2 regions of the Desulforamulus ruminis DSM 2154 genome follow, and region 2 is predicted to be linked to the other one. Evidence: a T-box and tRNA genes for the amino acid it is inferred to sense, from the RefSeq annotation. Region 2 holds a T-box; the other holds one or more tRNA genes.
What was found. A T-box is a leader RNA that pairs with one kind of tRNA and senses whether it is charged. The one in region 2 lies ahead of pheS (phenylalanine--tRNA ligase subunit alpha), so its partner is inferred to be a tRNA-Phe.

Region 1: it encodes a tRNA-Phe, which carries the amino acid that the T-box ahead of pheS (phenylalanine--tRNA ligase subunit alpha) is inferred to sense. The anticodon was not compared.

What each region holds. Positions count from the first base shown of each region.
Region 1 covers NC_015589.1:3,469,777-3,477,545, reverse strand. The annotation lists gene DESRU_RS17235 (ABC transporter substrate-binding protein) at 1-1,454, opposite strand, end outside; gene DESRU_RS17230 (TIM barrel protein) at 1,569-2,432, shown strand; gene DESRU_RS17225 (hypothetical protein) at 2,468-2,947, opposite strand; gene DESRU_RS21370 (pyruvoyl-dependent arginine decarboxylase) at 3,153-3,260, shown strand; gene speE (polyamine aminopropyltransferase) at 3,508-4,341, shown strand; tRNA gene DESRU_RS17210 (tRNA-Asp) at 4,550-4,626, shown strand; tRNA gene DESRU_RS17205 (tRNA-Phe) at 4,639-4,714, shown strand; tRNA gene DESRU_RS17200 (tRNA-Gly) at 4,725-4,799, shown strand; tRNA gene DESRU_RS17195 (tRNA-Cys) at 4,809-4,883, shown strand; gene dut (dUTP diphosphatase) at 5,255-5,824, shown strand; tRNA gene DESRU_RS17185 (tRNA-Phe) at 5,892-5,967, shown strand; tRNA gene DESRU_RS17180 (tRNA-Gly) at 5,978-6,052, shown strand; tRNA gene DESRU_RS17175 (tRNA-Cys) at 6,061-6,135, shown strand; gene DESRU_RS17170 (hypothetical protein) at 6,214-6,804, opposite strand; gene DESRU_RS21560 (hypothetical protein) at 6,982-7,104, shown strand; tRNA gene DESRU_RS17165 (tRNA-Gly) at 7,170-7,244, shown strand; tRNA gene DESRU_RS17160 (tRNA-Asp) at 7,252-7,328, shown strand; tRNA gene DESRU_RS17155 (tRNA-Leu) at 7,402-7,488, shown strand; gene DESRU_RS20635 (aspartyl-phosphate phosphatase Spo0E family protein) at 7,624-7,769, shown strand, end outside.
Region 2 covers NC_015589.1:2,510,652-2,518,420, reverse strand. The annotation lists gene DESRU_RS12535 (TrkH family potassium uptake protein) at 1-811, shown strand, start outside; gene DESRU_RS12530 (potassium channel family protein) at 827-1,480, shown strand; gene DESRU_RS12525 (TrmH family RNA methyltransferase) at 1,477-2,274, shown strand; gene DESRU_RS21795 (YqzL family protein) at 2,363-2,455, shown strand; T-box leader at 2,471-2,737, shown strand; gene pheS (phenylalanine--tRNA ligase subunit alpha) at 2,783-3,805, shown strand; gene pheT (phenylalanine--tRNA ligase subunit beta) at 3,832-6,252, shown strand; gene DESRU_RS12510 (EamA family transporter) at 6,288-6,656, opposite strand; gene zapA (cell division protein ZapA) at 6,862-7,122, shown strand; gene polX (DNA polymerase/3'-5' exonuclease PolX) at 7,247-7,769, shown strand, end outside.

The sequences.
Region 1 (7,769 bases), 960 kb from region 2:
TGAAGGACAATCTGCTGGGCATGATAGTAAAGTCTTTCCCTGACAGTTTCATCGGGTTCTTTCTGGGCTGCATTGATTAACCGGTCTACTTCAACGTTTTTATAACGGGTCAGGTTTGTCTGGGAATTTTGATCCGAAGAAAGCAAGGTATATAAGAAATTATCAGGATCCATATGATCTCCAACCCAACCAAATAAAAAGGCGTCTCCTTCTTGATCCCGCAGGGCGCTTTTAAATTCATGCCAGGGATAGGTTTTTACCTTGACCCGGAATCCCGCAGGGGACAATTGCTTTTTGATGATGTCTGCCAGAACCTTACCGCCCAGGGGATTATAGGGACGGCTGCAATCATAAGTAATGAGGGTTATATTCAGGCCGTCGGGGTAACCGTAGGCGCTTAACAAGGCTCTCGCTTTGTCCGTTCCGCCGGAGTAAGGTTTCAGGTCGGAGTTGTAGCCCAGGATTTTAGGAGGTAAAATACTATTGGCTGCTAAGGTCTTGTCATTAAATAATTTTTGTGCAATGATTTCCCGGTCAATGGCTACGCAAAGAGCCCTGCGAATTTTGTCATTGTTGAAGGGGGGACGGTTGTTAAACATTCCCAGATAGCCCAGGGAGGCAGCGGGTTGACTGGCAATATAGATGTGCTGGTTGCCAATTTCGTTGCTTTCCGGGCCGGAAATATCCGCGCCCTGTATTTCTCCGGTGTTTAAAGCAGAGAGACGTTGCTCCGGTGAGAGGGGTGTAAAGGCGAGGGACTTAATTTTAGCCTTGGTCCCCCAGTAATTTTCATTGGACATTAAAATGGCCGTGTCTTTTTGCCAGCCGGCTAAATAATAGGGGCCGGTACCCACCGGATACTGATGAAACTTATCCCCTTCCTTGGCAACCGCTGAAGGGCTGACCATAGGTGCAGCCCAGGGCATGGCCAGATTATGAAGAAACGGGGAGTAAGGGGTCTTGAGATGAAACCGAACCTTATAATCATCCATGATTTCTACCGATTGGACCATGCCAAAGACAAAACTTCCATAGGTCATAATATCTTTTTTTAATGGTTTTAATTGCCGTTCTACGGAAAATTTAACGGCCTGGGCATTAAAGGGGGTTTCGTCATGAAAAAAGACATTGCGCCGCAAATTAAAAACCCAGCTTAGTCCGTCCGGGGATATTTCCCAACTGGTTGCCAGGGCAGGTTCTATTTGGGTGGAATTCGGTTTGTAACGAACCAGCCCTTCAAAGACATGGGCCATCACTTTGGCTTCCGAAAGGGCGCTGGACTCCGCCGGGTCCAGGGTTTGAATGGATTCGGAAAGGCCATAGCTTACTTCAGCTTGTTGGGGAAGAGCTTCCCTTTTAACCGCAGGAATATGCTGCCAACGACTATTTAAAAATAAAGAAAATAAGCTTATGATAATAAGGATCAGGCCCAGTTGGTATCGTTTGATGCGCATTCCAGGATCCCTCCGGTTTGTATTTTATTACTTTAATTCTTCATAAAAAATTGATGACCTTCCATTAAATGTAAATATTTATAATTTATTACAATTTTGTTGAAAGGGGATAGAATCTTGGTTTGGTTTGGTTCAGCGGGTGCACCGGACTCCTTTTATAGTCAAGGCTACAAAAGTTCTTTGGACATGCCCGCTTGGTTAGCGGCCCGGGGGCTTAACGCCTATGAATATCAATGCAGTCGTGGTGTGCGAATTAGAGAAGAAATGGCTAGGGAACTGGGGGAAAGGGCCCGTCAACAGGGCATTCGGCTATCCATTCATGCGCCCTACTATATTAATCTAAGCACCGAAGATTCCGAAAAACGCCTAAAAACAAAGGGCTACCTGCTGGATTCCCTGCGGGCTGCCCAATGGATGGGAGCAACCACCGTTGTTTTTCATCCTGGGGGAGGGCCCGGTGAAAACCGCCGGCAAACCTTTAAGCGAGCAAAGGATTGTCTCAAGGAGATTTTAGAAGAAGTAGCGGAAGCGGGGCTGAGTCATATATTTTTGGCGCCGGAAACCATGGGTAAAGTCAACCAGATGGGTTCCCTGGAAGAGGTGTTGGAGCTATGTCGGTTGGCGCCCCAGGTGGTGCCCTGTATTGACTTTGGACACATTAATGCGGTGACCCAGGGAGGTTTGAAGGAGAAGAGGGATTTTGCCAGGGTTTTAGATCAGGTGGCAGAAGTTTTAGGACACAGCGCGCTGAAACATTTGCATGCTCATTTCAGCCCCATCGAATTTACCCGGGCGGGTGAGAAAAAGCACTGGACCCTGAAAGAAAGCCACCTCTATGGGCCCGATTTTGCTCCTTTGGCTCAGTTGATTTTTGAACGTAAGCTGGAGCCCATCGTCATTTGTGAATCTCAGGGGACCCAGGCAGAGGATGCCCTTGTTTTTAAAAGCCTTTATGAGAAACAAAAGGCAGGGGAGTAAATAAAGACGCCGCAAGGCGTCTTTATTTAGGTAAATTAGTGGGTTTCAACGTTTTGGCCACCCTGCTGTCCCAAGACCTGAGCAGCTTCCTGGGCCCGGTTGTCATCCGCTTTTACCGATACCATAACCTTGCCCTGTTTAATGCGGTCCTCATATTCCCGACCCTTTTCAGCAGGGATGCCATAATCAACCAATCCCCCGGCAATCCCCCCGGTGGCAGCACCGGAGAGGGTGGCGGCAATAGGACCGGCGGCGATTAAAGGCCCAAAACCGGGAATGGCTAAAGCGCCGGCACCCAGGGCAAGGCCAGCCAAACCACCGATGGCAGCACCACTGGAAGTACCGTTGGTGATGCTGTCTCCACCGGTGTAGTTAGAGGTACGACCGCTGTTATTACCTTCCTCCTGTCCCTTTGCTAAAACAGAGATTTCTTTGTCGAAGCCTTTGTTTCGCAATTCTCGCACGGCGTGTTCGGCCTGATCCCGGGAAGAGAAGAATGCGGTAATGGTTTTCAAAAGACATACCTCCTTTTTGGATGGATGGTGCTACAAAATTAGGTTACCCATCGCAAGGAAGCTCATTCCTGACAAAAAATACTTATCATAACAAAATTTTTTGTGACTGGTAAAAAACAGTTTATTTTTAATTTGAGTTTGGTATAATAAATTTTGTGTTTGAGAAATTACGTTAATTGATTTAAAAAAGAGAGGAGAACGGAGAATGTTGCCCAACCCTGAGAAATATTTTGTGACTGCGGCTTCTTCTGAGGGTAAAAGCAGGTTAACGGCCTTTGACAATGCTTTGTTAAAGGTTTTATGGACAATATAAACTTGCTTGGGGCATTCAGTCTTCTGCCTCCAGTGCCGAATATGACCCGGAACGGGATGCTTCCTTCTCCTCTGGTTACCACTTACCTATGGTTATATCATTGGTGCAAAGCTGGAAGAGCCTTTGAGACCGGGGTATGGAGTGAATGGAAGTTAAAATGGCGGCTGTGGAGCACCGGGTGGATCGGATTGGTTGCGCCATGGCAGCAGTCTCTCTCTGATATTAAGTATAAGGAGGTATTTGTTTCATGGAGTTATGGTTTACTGAAAAAGATACGGTTCCTGGTTTAGCCCTCAGTGTAAAGGTGAATAAAGTTTTACACAGGGAAAAAACCGATTTCCAAGATCTGGCCATTGTGGATACCCCCATTTTCGGGCGTATGCTTTTTTTGGATAACATTATAATGACCAATATTAAAGATGAGTTTGTTTACCATGAAATGATCAGCCATGTAGCATTAAATACACATCCCAATCCCCAAAAAGTGTTGGTCATTGGTGGTGGAGACGGTGGGGCGATTCGTGAAATTATCAAACATCCCAAAGTCGAAAAGGCTGTATTGGTTGAAATTGACCGTCGTGTAGTGGAAACGTCCAAAGAATACCTGCCGGAAATTGCCTGCGGGCTGGATGACCCGAAAGTGGAAGTCCTTTATGAAGATGGCATTAAGTATGTAAATGAGCATAAAAATGAATTTGATGTGATTATTGTTGACTCCACTGACCCCATCGGTCCTGCTGTAGGACTGTTTGAAAGCAATTTTTATAAAAGCTGCTACGATTCTTTGAAGGAAGACGGTATTTTTGTAGCCCAAACAGAATCCCCCTATTATAATGAAGAATTGATCCCGCAAATCCAAAAGAATCTTCGGGCACTCTATCCCATAACCAAGCTCTATTTAGCCTTTATTCCTACCTATCCCGGCGGATGCTGGAGTTTTACCATGGGTTGCAAGAAGTACGACCCCGAGACCGTTGACTTGAGCAATTGGCCAGGCTATCCCACCCGCTATTACAATCCTGAAATCCACAAAGCGGCCTTTGTATTACCAAACTTTGTTCGGGAACTGATCAAAGAGTAATAAAAAAATCATTGACTGTATGCTATTAGAGGCTGGCAAGGTTGCAAGTCATTCCGCCACGGTTGGTAACCCTTGGTGCCTTGTCAGCCATAACTTTATCCGGTAGAAAAATTGAGGTTAAAAATTCTTAACGTAAAAGAAAAATTCATTTGACTTATCAATGCAGTTTTTGTATACTTATCAATGTCAGCGGCGAGCGCTGCTTTCTGGAGCTGTGGTGTAGTGGCCTAACATGCCTGCCTGTCACGCAGGAGATCGCGGGTTCGACTCCCGTCAGCTCCGCCATATCAAACATATGCCTCGATAGCTCAGTTGGTAGAGCAGCGGACTGAAAATCCGCGTGTCGCTGGTTCGATTCCGGCTCGAGGCACCATCTTAAACATGCGGAAGTGGCTCAGTGGTAGAGCATCGCCTTGCCAAGGCGAGGGTCGCGGGTTCGAATCCCGTCTTCCGCTCCATTTTTATCTGGCGGCATAGCCAAGTGGTAAGGCAGAGGACTGCAAATCCTCCATTCCCCAGTTCAAATCTGGGTGCCGCCTCCAGTTAAATGAAACACCTGTCAAACGGTGTTTTTTTATTGTAGCATTATTCTTCCTTTTTATGGACAGCCGGTTGTGGACATACAGGGATGGTTTACGCCAAGCAAATTTTCTAATAGGAAATTTTATGCCTAAAACACCCGGTTGCTATTTACACAACCGGGTGTGTGTATTGTGAAATCTTTTTATGAAAAAAACGATCAATCGTTGAACACGAATAATATAATGGATTAGATTTGTATTATGATTCACAAACTTGGAATTTTTAATAAGAATTTTTTTATTAATTTTCTGAATTAGCAGGAGAAAAGAGACTTTTGTGTCGAAGTGATAAATATCACAAAATGTTGTCTTTTTAAGGAGTGTTTATGGGGATGCTTGAAACCTGCAAGCGGTGCAAGTACGGGGTTGAAATTATTCGCGGAGACTACAAATGTGAAAAACAAGAAATAAAAATTACCAGGGATGAAGCTCTTTATCCCTTTAGACGTTGTAAGTGGTTTGTTTTTAAAAGTAGTCTGGTTAAAGTAAAAAAGCTTCACGCTCTGGCTGTTGTCCCTAAAAGGGCCACCGTTGAGAGCGCGGGCTTTGATCTACACTGCATTGAGGACTTCTCCATCCGGCCAGGGGAGCATTACACAACCCATACAGGGTTGGCTTTTGAGATTCCCCCCGGTTATGTCATGCTTATTTACCCCCGCAGCGGCAATGCTAAAAAACATGGCATTACTTTGAGCAATGCGGTGGGTGTTGTGGATTCGGACTACCGGGGTGAAGTCATGATTTTAATGTACAATGCCGGAACCCATGAAGTATTTTTCCAGGCCGGCGATCGAATTGCCCAGGCGATTATTCATACACTGCCGGATATTGAACTGGTTGAATGCGAAGAACTCAGTGAAACCGAGAGAGGTCGAGGAGGATTCGGCAGTACCGGTTCATAATCCTGTAATGGTAAAAAATCGGTCTTGATTTAAGTTTTAAATTATGATAAATTTTATAATTGTCAGCGCCTCGATAGCTCAGTTGGTAGAGCAGCGGACTGAAAATCCGCGTGTCGCTGGTTCGATTCCGGCTCGAGGCACCATTTTAAACAGGCGGAAGTGGCTCAGTGGTAGAGCATCGCCTTGCCAAGGCGAGGGTCGCGGGTTCGAATCCCGTCTTCCGCTCCACTTGTTATGGCGGCATAGCCAAGTGGTAAGGCAGAGGACTGCAAATCCTCCATTCCCCAGTTCAAATCTGGGTGCCGCCTCCATTATATTGTTCACACCACCTGCTATAGCAGGTGTTTTTTATTAGTGGGATAAGAAGAAGTTCGGCGAAACCGAACTTCTTACAGCCTTTTTCTCTTTTTAGGCCGGCTTTTTTGTATGGCGATTCTTGGTTCATTAAAAATTTCGGTATGAAAGGTTGGCGCTGCGTCATAAACTGTGTGGGAAACCTCTTTAAGAACTCTGGAGATGACCCCTTCTTTATCTTCCATCTCAATGGTGGACTGTATAACCGGCAGCAGGGGTTTTTCTTCAACAGATTCCGGAGTCCTCGCTTTTATTCCATCCTTATTATTCACGGCCTCTTTACAGGACGGATACTGCGCCAGTGTGAGGGCGGATATTTGAGTGTTCAGGGAATGAAGTTGAACCAAGGTTTCCTCCAGGGCCAATACTTCTTCCGGAGTTCCCTCCACTCCCAGGGCTTTAATGCTGTCTTCTTCCATTAATTGAACCCATTCGGATACAACCTCCAGACCGTTGCGCAAATCCCGAAAACCCTTTTGCACCTGTTCGCCGATATGTTTTTCCAGCTCTTCCTGCCGCACAGATAGATCCAGGACTTCGTTTCTTTCTGATCGGGTCAACATAGACAAGGGTTTATCCAACCGGCTGATCCTATCTACAATGTCCCGGTACTGTCTGAATAACATCCATGAAAACCTCCTTTTACCACTTTAAATAAAAGATTCTGCACCAAAAAGGAAATTCCTTCCATATTAAGAAAGTTAAGTAAATATTTTGTGTGTGTTAATGGTAGCAAGTAGGGTTATACTTTTACCAACAGGAAAGTAATGGTATACTCAATAAAAAGATCAGGATGTGTTTCTATGGACTCAATGTTAAACTTTTATAGCCAGTTAAGCAGAACCGATTTAATTTTTATGTTTCTCGCGGTAACCGCTGCTTTAGCCGCCACCATCATTGGTTTTAATCGTAGATATAGGGAGTAACTCTATCGGTTGGATATTGACTTGCTTGTATCCGGTATGATATATTAATATTTGTCGCGAGAAGTGCGGAAGTGGCTCAGTGGTAGAGCATCGCCTTGCCAAGGCGAGGGTCGCGGGTTCGAATCCCGTCTTCCGCTCCACTTTTTTGGAGCTGTGGTGTAGTGGCCTAACATGCCTGCCTGTCACGCAGGAGATCGCGGGTTCGACTCCCGTCAGCTCCGCCATTTTATTCCCTTTGGAATCGAATTATTGACAAATACCCTCGGCAGTTGTTATACTCAAAAACAGAAAATCTTTGCCCGGGTGGCGGAATAGGCAGACGCACAGGACTTAAAATCCTGCGGTTTCACGACCGTGCCGGTTCGACCCCGGCCCCGGGCACCAATTATAGAGAGATTCAGAAAAAGCTTACCCCAAGAAGGGTGAGCTTTTTATTGTTTTGTGGCCAAAATGTTGCAGGACAGGGTTTTCTTATTTTTCCACCGGGCATGCTATATCAAAACCTTGGGAGGGATCGGTATGCCACAGGATCTGAAGGGCATTTTGCGACTCATCGACGAACTAAGAAGGAAGCTGCACAATGAGAGTGAGGGTAAGCTATTGACCGACCCTGAGGTAGTTGAGGCCAGTGAGGAATTGAACAGAGTGCTGAATAAGTATTATGG
Region 2 (7,769 bases):
TGACCTGTTTGGCCAGTTTCGCAGTCTGACGGGATATGTCAACGACCCCATTGTAAATATTGCCATCGGTGTGGCGATTATTCTGGGGAGCATCGGTTTTACTGTAATCTTTGATCTGCTCAATTTTCGCAAAAGAAGGAGACTATCCCTTCATACTAAGTTTACTCTGGTGATGACAGCTTTGCTGCTGCTGGTTGGAGTAGGGATTATCTTTCTTTTGGAATTGAACAACACCCTGGCTTCCTTAAGTCCCGGCGGAAAATTGCTGGCTAGCTGGTTTCAGTCCGTCAGTCCCCGCACGGCGGGGTATAATACCCTGGATATAGCCGCCCTCCGTCCGGCAACCTTATTTTTTCTGATCATCATGATGTTTATTGGGGGGTCTCCGGGTTCCACCGCAGGCGGTATCAAGACAACCACCTTTGGCATGCTGGGATTGACGGTTCTTTCCCTGGCCAGAGGAAAAGAAGATGCTGAGCTGTTTGGCCGGAGAATTCCCAAAGACCAGATCTATAAAGGATTGGGCATCTTGTTGATTGCCATTAGCTGGATTGTTTTTGCAACCTTGCTGCTGAGTATTTCTGAAAAGGCGGATTTCCTGGTGGTCATGTTTGAAGTGGTTTCCGCCTATGGTACGGCAGGGTTATCTGCAGGGTTAACTCCGGAATTATCTCCCTTTGGACAAGTTATTATTATATTCACCATGTTTTTGGGACGCCTGGGCCCTCTGACCATTACCTTTGCCCTGGCTGCCCGCCAGCTTCGCAAACAGCACCTTCGTTACCCGGAAGAACGGATTATTATCGGTTAGGAGGCTTGAAATTCAATGAAACAATTTGCCGTTATCGGCCTTGGGCGCTTTGGCACCAGTGTGGCGGTGACTCTGACCAAAATGGGGTACGAGGTTTTGGCTTTGGATAATGATGAAGAGCGGGTCAACGGCATCATTGATGAGGTGACCCATGCGGTGCAGATCGACGCCCTGGATGAGCATGCTTTAAAGGCGGTGGGAATCCGCAATTTCGATGTAGTGGTGGTAGCTATCGGTCAGGAGGTGCAGGCCAGTATCCTGGTTACGGTCATCCTGAAAGAAATGGGCGTTAAAAAGGTGGTGGCCAAAGCTCAGAACGAACTGCACGGCAAGGTTCTGGAACGGGTGGGAGCCGATAAAGTGGTCTTTCCGGAAAGGGATATGGGCGTAAAGGTGGCCCATGGTCTGGTTTCCAAAAACATTATGGATCAAATCTCCCTGTCCCCGGAATACAGCCTGGTGGAGATGGCGGCCCCGCCCCAATTTGTAAATAAGAGTCTGGAGCAATCCGGCGCCCGGCAGAAATACGGGGTCAGCATTCTGGCCATACGCAAAGGGAAGGATATGATTATCTCCCCCGGCGCCAGCCAGGTGATTCATGAGGGGGATGTGCTGGTGGTTATTGGCAAAAGCGAAAAACTGCAGATGTTTGATACCGTAGAGATATGATGATTACTGCTGCGCAAAATCCAAAAATAAAATATATCCGCCGGTTAGCCCAACGGGGGTTCCGGCAGAAAGAAAAAAAGTTTCTGGTGGAAGGGGTTCGCCTGGTGGAAGAGGCTTTCGCCAGCGGCTGGCGTCTGGAAAGTTTTGTCTACACGCCGGAGGCCCTTCAATTGGATCGGAGTGCACAACTGCTGAGGGAGGCGGAGAACCGCTGCCAGCAGGTGTTGCAGGTTACTCCCGGGATTATGGCGGAAATCTCCGATACCGAGACCCCTCAGGGGATTCTGGCGGTGCTGTGGCAGCCGGAATATGCCCTGGCCGATGTCCTGCCGCCGGGCCAAATCCCCCTGGTGGTGGTGGTAGACAGGGTGCAGGATCCGGGCAATCTGGGCACCATTATCCGTTCAGCGGACGCCGCCGGAGCCACCGGAGTGATCTTGTTAAAGGGCACGGTGGATCTATACAATCCCAAGACCCTGCGCTCCACTATGGGCTCCCTGTTTCATCTGCCGGTGGTTCCCGGAGAGGAGGCTGCCAACGTTTTGCAGTACCTTGCCTTGGCGGGGGTGACCCTTATCCTGGGAGACCCTTCCGGAAGCACGCCCATAGATCATATCAATTTGCAGCAGGCGGTGGCGCTGGTGGTGGGTAACGAAGGAGCCGGACCCGGCAACGAGGCTCTGCAGTTTAAGCATAGCAAAGCCACCATTCCCATGCCGGGGCGCGCCGAATCCTTAAATGTCGCCATGGCAGCCTCCATTATGCTTTATGAGGCCGTGCGTCAGAGGGCATAAAATTCAGAAACTTTCTTGTTTTGAGCGGGGCTCTATGATATAATCAGTGTCGAAAGGTCCCCAAAAAAGCAGGAAAGGTCGTGGTTACATGCTGTTAACCGCCGAATTTTTTTGGAGGCTGTTCGAAGCAACGGGTTCAGTAAATGCCTATATGTTATACAGAAAACTGGCTCTTCATTAAGCTATAATTCTATATACCAGCGTGATGATGGGGAAGAGTACGGCGGGATTATTCTTTTCAGGGAGAGAGGGTTGTGACTGAGAACCCTCTTAAAGAAAACTGTCGGAAGTTCGCCCCGGAACTGCAATCTGAACGTATGGCCAAACATATCAGTAGGTGTTGCCGGCTCTTCTGCCGTTATCTGGAAGATGGATAAACCGAGGTTTATTCTTTAGAGTGGTTCTATACGGTTATGGTCTGGAACAATTTGGGTGGTACCGCGGAAAAAATTCCGTCCCTGTTTTAGGGACGGTTTTTTATTTTATACTGCAAAGCAGGAGGATTAAGATGGAGGAACGTTTAAGACAACTGGCCCAGGAAGCCTTAAAAGCTCTGGAAGAGGTCAATACACCCGATGAATTGAATGATCTGCGGGTTAAGTACCTGGGTAAAAAAGGTGAGGTAACCCAGGTTCTGCGGGGCATGGGCGCCCTGTCTGCCGAAGAGCGGCCCCGCATTGGCCAGATTGCCAATGAAGTGAGAGAAGAAATTGAAACTGCCCTGGAAGGCCGCAATCATCAGATGAAGGAAGCCCAGAAAGCTTTGAAGCTGGCTTCTGAAAATCTGGACGTCACCTTGCCGGGCATCCGCTTTCATTTGGGAAAACTGCACCCCCTGACTCAGGTATTAGAGGAAATTGAAAATATCTTTTTGGGACTGGGCTTCCAGATTGCGGAAGGCCCGGAAGTGGAACTGGATTATTATAATTTTGAGGCTTTGAATTTACCCAAGGACCACCCGGCCCGGGATATGCAGGATACCTTTTTTATCAATCCCGAAGTGCTGCTTAGAACGCATACCTCCCCGGTTCAGGTAAGAACCATGGAAAAAACCGTGCCCCAGGTGCCGGTAAAAATCATCTGCCCGGGACGGGTTTACCGCCGGGACGATGACGCCACCCATTCTCCCATGTTTCATCAGGTGGAAGGCCTGGTGGTGGATCAACACATCACCATGGGGGATTTGAAAGGGGTGCTGGCTGCCTTTGCCCGTAAGATGTTCGGCCCGGATACCCGGACCCGTTTCCGCCCCAGTTATTTCCCCTTTACCGAGCCCAGCGCGGAAGTGGATATCTCCTGCTTTAACTGCAAGGGCAGCGGCTGCCGGGTTTGCAAGGGCAGCGGCTGGCTGGAGATTTTAGGCTCCGGCATGGTCCATCCCCGGGTACTGGAAATGTCCGGCTATAACCCGGAGGAAGTGACGGGCTTTGCCTTCGGCATGGGGGTTGAACGGATTGCCATGTTGAAATACGGCATTGATGATCTCCGCATGTTATTTGATAATGACTTGCGTTTTCTGGCACAGTTCTAAGAAAAATTCGGGAGGTTAACCTAAAAATGCGTGTTTCCTACAACTGGTTAAAGGATTATGTGGATATCACCGTCTCCCCCCAGGAACTGGCGGACCGTCTGACCCTGGCGGGTCTTACGGTGGATACGGTGGAAGAACTGGGAGCGGGTCTGGAGAATATTGTCACCGGCTGCATCCTGAAAATTGAACGGCACCCCAATGCAGATAAACTGGTGGTTTGTACGGTGGATGTGGGGCAGGAGGAGCCCCTGCAAATTGTCACCGGCGCCACCAACGTCCGGGAAGGGCATAAGGTGCCCTCGGCCCTGGAAGGGGCTAAACTGGCCAAAGGCCTGCAAATTAAGCGTTCCAAGCTGCGGGGCGTTGAGTCCAGGGGCATGCTTTGCTCCGGCCAGGAACTGGGCATGGAAGCCAAGCTGATGTCGGCGGAAATGGCCAGCGGCATCTTAATCCTGCCCGATGAGGTTCCGGTGGGACTGGATGCCAGAGAAGTCCTGGGTTTAAATGATTTTGTTCTGGAACTGGATCTCACCCCCAACCGCGGGGACGCCTTGTGCCTTATAGGCGTAGCCAGGGATGTGGCCGCCATTTTGAAAACCGAACTGAAGGTGCCTGCTCCCAAGTTTGATGAGAGCGGGGAAAAGGCCGAAGACCTGGCCAAAGTGGACATTCTGGATGCGGATTTGTGCCGGCGTTATGTGGCCCGGATTATTAAGGGGGTCCAAATGGGACCTTCCCCCATGTGGCTCCAGAACCGTCTGCGGGCGGCGGGCATTCGGCCCATCAGCAATATTGTGGATGTGACCAATTATGTCATGCTGGAACTGGGCCAACCCCTGCATGCCTTTGACTATAACGCCCTGAAAAACCATCATATTATCGTCCGGCGGGCCCAGGACCAGGAAAAAATCGTTTCCCTGGACGGAGTGGAGCGTCTCTTAAATCCCGATATGCTGGCCATTACCGATGAAAACGGACCGGTGGCTGTGGCCGGGGTTATGGGCGGGCTGGACAGCGAAGTGACTGAGAACACCGTGGATGTGCTGATCGAAGCGGCTTATTTCCACCCCATCAATATCCGCCGCACCTCCAAAGCGCTGGGCTTGCGCTCGGAATCTTCCCTGCGCTTTGAAAAGGGAATCGACATCAACGGCTGCAGGAGGGCTGCGGACCGGGCGGTGGAATTGATCCAGCAATTGGCCGGCGGAACCATCGCTTCCGGAGCGGTGGATAATTTCCCGGCGCCCATCACCGAAAAGACCATCCAACTAAGGTTTGCCCGGGTGCAGTGGGTACTGGGAATCGACATTTCCAGAGAAGAAATCGTGAATATCCTGGAGCGGCTGCAATTCAGGGTTCAGGCCAACGCTGAGGACCTGCTGGTCACCGTGCCGGCTTTCCGGCCGGATATTACCCGGGAAATTGATTTGATTGAAGAAGTAGCCCGGCTCTACGGCTATAACCAAATTCCCGACACCCTTCCCTTTGGGGCTTCCACCCAGGGAGCCCGCACCGCGGATCAGGAATTAACCTGGGACGCCAAGCGGGTTATGACCACCTGCGGTTTTCAGGAAGTGGTCACCTACAGCTTTGTTCATCCCAGGGTCTTTGATTTGATGAACCTTCCGGCAGACAGTCGGTTCCGCAAGGCGGTACGGCTGCAAAATCCTCTCAGTGAGGAACAGTCGGTCATGCGCACCGTGTTGGTGCCCAATCTGCTGGAGGTCCTGCAGCGGAACCATAACCGGCGGGCCCAGGGTGGAGCGGTCTTTGAGGTGGGACGGGTGTTCTACCCGGTGGAAGGGCAGCCCCTGCCGGAGGAAGTGCCGGTTTTAGCCGCAGTGGCCCTGGGCAGTACGCCCAAGACCTGGAACCAGCCTTCCCGGCCCCTGGATTTCTTTTTCATCAAAGGAGTTGCCGAGCAGTTGCTGGATACCTTGGGTTTGGTGGGAGCAGAGTTCAACCGCCACCAGGACCCCAGTTTTCATCCGGGACGCTGCGCCAAAATTGAAATACAAGGGGAACTGCTGGGGGTTTTGGGAGAATTGCACCCCAATGTGGTGGAGAACTACGAACTGCCCGGCCGCGTCATGGCATTAAAAATCGATTTGCAAGTGCTGGCAGGGTACCCCCGGCCGGTTAAACAATACCGGAGTCTGCTCAAGTTCCCGGCGGTGGAGCGGGATTTGGCGGTGCTGGTGAAGCAGGAGGTAGCGGTGGCCCATATGTTGACCATCATTCAAAAGGCCGGCGGAGACCTGCTGCGCAGCGTGGAAATCTTTGATTTGTACCAGGGCTCCCAGGTACCGGAAGGATTTAAAAGCGTTGCTTTCAGCATGAAATTTCAGGCCGAGGACCGCACCCTGACCGACCAGGAAGTGGCGGACAAAATGCAGCGGATTGCCCGTTCCCTGTCGGCCCAGACCGGAGCGGAGTTAAGAAAATAAACCCTTTAAAGGCCCGGAGCACATGCTTCGGGCCTTTACGGATGGCCGATCAAAAGTATCCCGGTAATGACCGAGGCCATTCCCAGCAGCTTATAAAGGGTAAAATGCTCTCCCAGAAAGAGAACCGACAGGAGGATGACCAGTACATAGCCCAGACTGACCATGGGGTAGGCCAGGCTTAATTCCGTGGTACTCAGCACCTTAATCCAGGTTACCATGCTGGAGGCGTACAGGAAGGCTCCTGCCAGCACCCAGGGGTTGCTGAAGGTCCGGATTAGGGTGCCGGACAACTGGGGCAGGGCGAAGGTCAGGGGATATAACTGGGAAGCTCCGATTTTAAGCAAAAGCTGTCCAACGGCGCCCAAGGACACCGACAGCAATAAAAGCAGAGGGGGAAAAGACAAGCCGTTACACCACCTTCCTAAAAGAGAAGCTGAGGATTAGTATGTCCTTCCGGAGCACCCATTATTTACCGGTATTTTTGTGATCTTAATTAGGAAAGGGTTTGCTAATCATTGTAATATTTGGGGTAAATAGAGAAGAAAGAGGCAGGATTTTCTATAAGAAAGGCGAAATCCTTTAAAAGGAAAAGAAACAGGGGTGACGTGTATGTCCACAGAGCCGAGCAGGGTGGAAGTCGAAATATACGGTGAGTACTACACCTTAAAGGGCCAGGAAGCCCCGGAATATATGATGCTGGTTGCTCAGCAGGTGAATAAAAAAATGACCGAGATCGGTCAGAGAAACTCCAGGTTGTCTTTAAATAAGTTAGCCGTTTTAACGGCCATTAATTTGGCTGATGAATTACTGAAGCTCCAGGAGCAATACAACAACCTGCTTCAGATGATGGATCCTGAAAAAATGGACTGATCCTGATAACTCATGAGCATTCATGAGTTTTATTTACTTTTATTTACTTTTGTATGGAATGAATGCAATGAGAAATGGCTAATCTGGAAAATATAGTGGTAAGATGGAAACGGAGTCGTTGGGCATGCAGAATATTGAAGTGGCTTGGATTTTCGTGGAACTGGCCGACTTGTTGGAGTTAAAGGGTGAAGATTTTTTCAAAATCCGGGCTTATCGCCGGGCTGCCAGGGCCATTGCTAATCTGGACACGCCTTTGGAGGAGTTAAAGCAAAGGGGTCTGGTGGGAAAGATACCCGGCATTGGTAAAGCCATTGAGGCAAAAATTAAAGAAATCATAGAAACGGGAAAGCTGTCAAAGCACCAGGAATTGCTGCGGGAGATCCCTCCGGGTGTTTTGGAAATCAAGAAACTTCCGGGTATCGGCCCCAACCGGGCCAGAATTTTACACCGGGAACTGGGCGTAACCGGCCTGGATGAATTGGCACAAGCCGCCAAGGAGCGGAGGGTGCGGGTGCTAAAGGGCTTCAGCGCCAAAATGGAATGGGAGATTTTAAACGGCATCGGCATGATGCGCAACCGTCACGACCGGGTCCTGCTTTCGGTAGCCCGGGAACTGGCCGAAGAACTGACGGAATTTATTAAAATTC